DNA from 2 places in the Halomonas sp. NYA30 genome. Region 2 is predicted to be linked to the other one. Evidence: predicted binding sites of a transcription regulator. Region 2 holds the regulator's gene; the other holds the start of a gene.
What was found. Region 2 encodes sigma-54, which starts transcription at its own class of promoters, with help from an activator protein. Its sites were predicted from a motif close to TGGCACNNNNNTTGCTNT; they were not measured.
Positions count from the first base shown of each region.

Region 1: the regulator sigma-54 is predicted to act here: its motif matches at 1,552-1,569, upstream of ACWI0H_RS07215 (sugar phosphorylase).

Region 1 is NZ_OZ334477.1:1,588,531-1,591,617, forward strand. Features, by position in the region: gene ACWI0H_RS07215 (sugar phosphorylase) at 1-1,519, opposite strand, end outside; gene nrdR (transcriptional regulator NrdR) at 1,731-2,234, shown strand; gene ribD (bifunctional diaminohydroxyphosphoribosylaminopyrimidine deaminase/5-amino-6-(5-phosphoribosylamino)uracil reductase RibD) at 2,231-3,087, shown strand, end outside.
Region 2 is NZ_OZ334477.1:1,791,926-1,795,012, forward strand. Features, by position in the region: gene ACWI0H_RS08125 (PTS sugar transporter subunit IIA) at 1-226, opposite strand, end outside; gene hpf (ribosome hibernation-promoting factor, HPF/YfiA family) at 231-539, opposite strand; gene ACWI0H_RS08135 (RNA polymerase factor sigma-54) at 638-2,053, opposite strand; gene lptB (LPS export ABC transporter ATP-binding protein) at 2,177-2,926, opposite strand; gene lptA (lipopolysaccharide transport periplasmic protein LptA) at 2,938-3,087, opposite strand, start outside.

The sequences.
Region 1 (3,087 bases), 200 kb from region 2:
CAGTGGGATGGAAACAGGGCTCTTGACGACGCTGATCCAGCAGCCGGTTTAAGGCATGAAACACATCGTGGGTAGGGGTGGAAGGACTATCCAGTAGCAGGTCCAGCTCGCTACGCTGCCAGCGTCGCCGATTGATCGAGCGCAGGCGACCACTGCGCTCAACGCCTTCTACATCGTTGAGTGTGCCCGTTAACGTATGGATATAGAGGGCTGGAATTCCCTGCAGGCTGAGCATGATCGCTTGGCTGCATAGGAAGCGGGCTATTTGCCATGGATCCGGGCCACGGCGAGTGCCGCGCATGGCTTCAAACCAGGTGATGTTGATCTCGTAGGGCGTGTCGCTGCCATCCGGGTTGCTCCGCATGCTGACAAAACCGCCGAATTTGTGCATCAGCTCCAGTAGTGCATCGCGCTCGTGATCGGGCAGTAGGCCTTCCAGTGGGCGCACACCAATACCGTCATGGCTGGCGGTAAAATTCAGGTAAGTACAGTGGTCAGGCAGTACCGGCAGGCTGGCAAGCCAGGTTTGCAGCGTGCTGGCCTCGCCACGGGTTAAGGTATGGAGCAGCAGCGGTGGCAGCGTGAATTGATAAATCATGTGCGCTTCATCGGGCGGCTCCTTGGGGAGCCGTTCAAGCCCGAAATAGCTGATGTTCTCTTGGTGCGGCACGTTGGTTTCGGTAATCAGCAGAGTGCCTGGGGCGACATGGTCGACAATCGCGCGAAGCAAACGCACCACGGTGTGGGTTTCCGGCAGGTGAATACAGGAGGTGCCCAACCGCTTCCATAAGAAAGCCACCGCATCCAAGCGGATAATCCGTGTGCCCTGCTCCAGGTAGAAGAGCAGAATACCGACGAACTCCAGCAGTACATCCGGATGTTCAAAGTTTAGATCGAGCTGGTCTTCGGAGAAGGTTGCCCATAGATAACGAGTGCCGCGCCGGGTTGAAACAGGTACCAGCAACGGGTTGCTGCGGGGGCGAACTACCTGGGAGACATCGGTATCAGGGTCAACCTCGATAAAGTAGTCGCGGCCTGGCTGGCTGCCGCTCAGGTAATCCACAAACCAGAGCGACTCCCTGGAAACATGGTTGAGCACCAAATCGGCCATTAGGTCGTAATGACCGGCGAGCTCGCGGATATGCGACCAGTCGCCAAGCTCACTATTCACTTCCCGGTAATGGATCACCGAGAAGCCGTCGTCGCTACTCCACGGGAAGAAGGGCAGCACATGCACGCCGCTGATACGCTCGCCCAGCCGCAGTTGAAGAAAATCGCTAAGGACTGCCAGTGGTGGCACCCCCTCTTCTATAATGGAGTCACCATAGCTAATCACCCACTGATCTTTTTCGCTCCATGAAGGTGCGTTTTTGGAAGGAGCATCGCCAGGGGCGGACGAAAACGGGGCAAGCGACAAAAAATGCTCAATGTGTTGATTTAAGCGGCGCTGCACTTCGTCAGCACGCGGCCCGTATAGGTGGCTGAGGTAGCCGTGCACGGTCTGCTCAAACGGGGACATGGGTGGCTCCTGATAAACAATCTGCGACAAACGCTGCAGCTTGTGTGCCAAATCGTTACAATGCGTGGTTGATAGCGCGTTTAAACGCTAAAATCCATTAGCTTAAGACGTTGATGCCGGTTTAAACGCCATTAATAGCATATTCATTGCCAGGTTATAACACGCTAACTCGTGCGGCATGCCAGCACGAGCTGACAACAGGTTGACCGCTATGCATTGCCCTTTTTGTGGTGCAAACGATACTCGAGTGACCGATTCGCGGTTGGTAGCCGATGGCGATCAAGTGCGCCGTCGTCGCCAGTGTGCGAGCTGTCAGGAGCGATTTACCACTTACGAAACTGCTGAACTAGTGATGCCTCGCGTGGTGAAGTCAGACGGCTCACGGGAAAGCTTTAATGAAGCCAAGCTCCGGGCGGGCATGTTGCGTGCGCTTGAAAAACGCCCGGTCAGCGCGGAAGCCATTGAAGCGGCCGTCGAGCGCATACGTCAAACCCTTCGCGCGCGAGGCGATCGTGAGATCAACGCCCGTGATATTGGCGAGTCGGTGATGCAGGCGCTTAAAACCCTCGATCATGTGGCTTACATTCGCTTTGCCTCGGTGTACCGCAAGTTTCAGGATTTGGATGAATTTCGTGCTGAGATTGATCGGCTTTCCCAAGAGCCCAATCAAGAGTCCTCTTCTACAGTGAGACACACTAGCGAGCCGCCAAAATGAGCGCCCTGTTTAGCCAAGACGATTACCATTATATGGCGCAGGCGCTAAAGCTAGCGCGCAAAGGGCTTTACACCACCGATCCTAATCCTCGGGTCGGTTGTGTGATCGTGCACGATGAGCAGATCGTTGGGGAAGGCTTTCATCGGCGAGCCGGTGAGCCGCATGCGGAAATCCATGCCTTAACCGCGGCCGGTGAACGGGCCCAGGGCGCGACGGCTTACGTCACTCTTGAACCTTGCTCGCACACTGGGCGTACCGGCCCCTGTGCGGTTGCTCTGCAAAAGGCCAAGGTGGCACGGGTAGTGATTGCGATGCAGGACCCCAACCCCCAGGTCAGTGGCCGGGGGATTCGCTTGCTTGAAGAAGCCGGTATTGAGGTGGCAGTAGGCCTGCTTGAGAGTGAAGCGCGGGCATTGAACCCTGGCTTTATTGCCCGAATGACCACTCAGCGCCCCTTTGTACGCCTGAAAATGGCAATGAGTTTGGATGGGCGTACAGCCATGGGGTCAGGCGAGTCTCAGTGGATTACCGGCCCCGAAGCGCGAACGCAAGTGCAGCGGCTAAGAGCGCGTTCCAGTGCGATATTAAGCGGCGTTGAATCGATTATCATGGACGACTCGCGGCTTACTCTTCGCTCCGAGCAGTTGTCGCTTGCCAATGCCGATGAGGTGGTACAGCGCCAACCGTTAAGGGTAGTGTTAGATACCCATTTGCGCTTGCCCTTGGCAGCCGCCTGTTTAAGCGAACCGGGGCGAACCTTGGTGGTTACCACCCCAGACCATGTGGCTGAAAAGCGCGAACGGTTAACCAAAGCAGGTGCCGAGGTGCAGGTGTTGCCTGCCGGTAGCGATGG
Region 2 (3,087 bases):
GGGCCGAGCAGTGAGGACTACGCGCATGGGGAATAGCCACGCCGTTACCAATCCCGGTACTGCCTAAGCGCTCACGGCCAATTAAACGGCTAAACACTTCTTGGCTGTCCAGACTGGGGATATTTTGGGCAATAAAGGTGCTGAAAAATTCCAGCACCCTTTTTTTGCTGCCCCCGGGTACGTCAAAGAGAACACGTTCCGGGGGGAGTATGGTTTCCAACGTCATTGAATTAACGCACGCCTGCGCCTTGGGCGCGAGCTTGTGCTTTTTCCTTATGTTTAACGAGTTGCCGATCAATTTTGTCCGCTAATGCGTCAATAGCGGCGTACATATCACTGTCTAGGGCTTCCGCATGTAAATCAGCACCTGCTGCGTGCAGTGTACAGGCGGCCTGCTGGCGCTCTTTCTCCACAGATAAGGTGACTTGCACCGTGGTTATGTTGTCGTAATGGCGCTCTACACGTTCAAGCTTTTCGTTGACATAGTCACGCAAGGCGTCAGTCAGTTCTACGTGATGACCAGTGATATTAACTTGCATTGACGTACTCCTTATCCATCGGACTGTACTTCGATTGTAACCCTTTTTGCCGCGTTGCAAAGCCCTTGTCGAGAGTTTCCCTAAAACGTTGATTTGTGCTAGCGCAAACGACGTCGCTCGCTAGAGGAGGGAATGCCCATGGCTTCACGGTATTTAGCCACCGTTCGACGCGCTACTTGAATTCCCCCCTCCCCTAATAGCGTGACTAAGCGGCTATCAGAAAGCGGCTTGCCTGGCGGCTCCTCTTGAACCAATTTCTTCAGCCGAGCGCGGATAGCGGTGCTTGAATGGCTGTCACCATCCTGGCCGCTGACTTGGCTTGAGAAAAAGTATTTGAGTTCAAATACGCCGCGAGGCGTATGAATAAATTTCTGAGTGGTTACCCGGGAAATAGTCGATTCGTGCATTTCCACGGCCTCGGCGATATCGGCCAATATGAGCGGCTTCATGGCTTCTTCGCCGTGTTCTAAAAAGCCAATTTGCCGGGTGATAATCTCGCGGCCAACGCGCAGTAGCGTATCGTTGCGGCTAGAGAGGCTCTTGATCAGCCAGCGTGCTTCCTGCAGGTGTTCTTTTAAAAACTGATTGTCCTGACTTTTATCCGCACGCTTTATTAAGCTTGCGTAGTCGGGCTGAATGCGAAGCCTTGGCAATGCCTCAGGATTGAGCTCTAAGTGCCAGCCTTCGTGGTCATGGCGTACGACCAGGTCGGGCGTTACATAACTATCATCGGTATCGCCATAGGCGCTGCCCGGGCGTGGATCAAGGCTACGAATGAGGAGAATGACATCAGCCAGCTGGTCATCATCGAGTCCCAGGCGGCGTTTTAGTAAGCGCATGTCATCTTTGCCGAGCGCTTCCAGAAACTGCCGTACTAAGCGGCGGGCAGGAACCAGCAACGGCGTATCATCGGGAAGAGTGGCCAGCTGCAGCATCAGGCACTCCCGCAGGTCGCGGGCGAATATTCCTGTTGGCTCAAATTGCTGAAGCTTAAGCAGAATGGTTTCTACTTCGCGCTGGCTAAGCCCATCGACACCTTGGGCGCGAAGCCCTTCACGTATGTCGTTGAGCGGCTGAGTTAAGTAGCCATTAGCATCTAACGCGTCGATAAGACTTTCTGCGACAAGTTGCTCTCGCGCGCCAAAATCAGTCATGGCTAGCTGCCACAGCAAGTGCCCATGAAGACTCTGGCCAGCAGCCTGGCGCTCAAAATCAGGTCCTTCGCTGCTGGAGCCACCGTGACTGCCCATATCTTGGTAGGTGTCAGACCAATCACTATCTACCGAGAGCTCGGTGGGAATGCTCTCTGACCACTCTTCCTCTTTGGGCTCGCTGGCAGCCTGTTCGCCAAATTCATCCTCTTGTTCCAGCATGGGGTTGGCATCTAGGGCCTGCTGAATTTCTTGACGTAAGTCCAGCGTTGATAGCTGTAACAGAGCAATGGCCTGCTGCAGCTGAGGTGTCATGGTCAGCTGTGTGCCCATGCGCAGTTGAAGAGAAGCTTTCATGACCATCTGAGAACCACTCGTTAATCAGAATGCTCCACCCTAGTGTGAGTAGGTCTCCGGTGCAAGTGCAATAAGCATGCCATTGGTAGTAAAGTTGTTGTAGAGCGCTAATTAGAAGTGAAAAATAGGCTAGAGGCGGAAATCAGCGCCTAGATAAACCTCCCTCACTTTCTGGTTAGTGAGTATCGAGGCTGGAGAGCCGCTGGCGATGATTTGACCATCGCCCACGATGTAGGCGATATCACAAATATCCAGGGTTTCGCGAACGTTGTGGTCGGTAATCAGTACGCCGATGTGGCGCTGCTTTAATGCCCGAATAATGGTTTTGATCTCGCCCACCGAAATGGGGTCTACGCCAGCAAAGGGCTCGTCCAGCAGAATGAATGCGGGTTCTGTCGCCAGTGAGCGAGCAATCTCCACACGCCTGCGTTCACCGCCTGAAAGGCTCATGCCCAGGTTGTCGCGAATATGGGTAATGTGAAAATCTTCAAGTAGCGCTTCCAGGCGCTGCTCGCGGTCGCTACGGCTGAGCTCTTTGCGCGTTTCGAGTATCGCCATAATATTATCGGCAACCGATAATTTACGAAAAATAGACGCTTCTTGCGGTAGGTAGCCGATACCCGCCGCAGCGCGTTCATGCATTGGGGCGCGGGTTAGATCTACATCGTCGATACCCACTTTGCCAGCATCGGATTTCACCAGCCCCACAATCATATAAAAAGAGGTGGTTTTGCCTGCACCGTTGGGGCCGAGCAAGCCCACAACGCTGCCTTGGGAGATCTCTAAATTGATGTCTTTAACAACTCGGCGTCGCTTATAGCTTTTGGCCAAGTGATGGGCATATAGGGTTTTGATTGGCGCAGTTTCTGTAGTTGCCAAGGCTTGGCTCCCTATTGTTCGGGCTGAAGCGTCATGCGTATGCGCTGGGTTTCGCTGCCGTCAACGTCAGAGCGCGCCTGAATCACTTCACGGTCAATAAAATACTCAAGGCGACCGCCGGTGAAGGTGTCTTCTTGTTGCGTTAATTCGGCTTGGTCGAT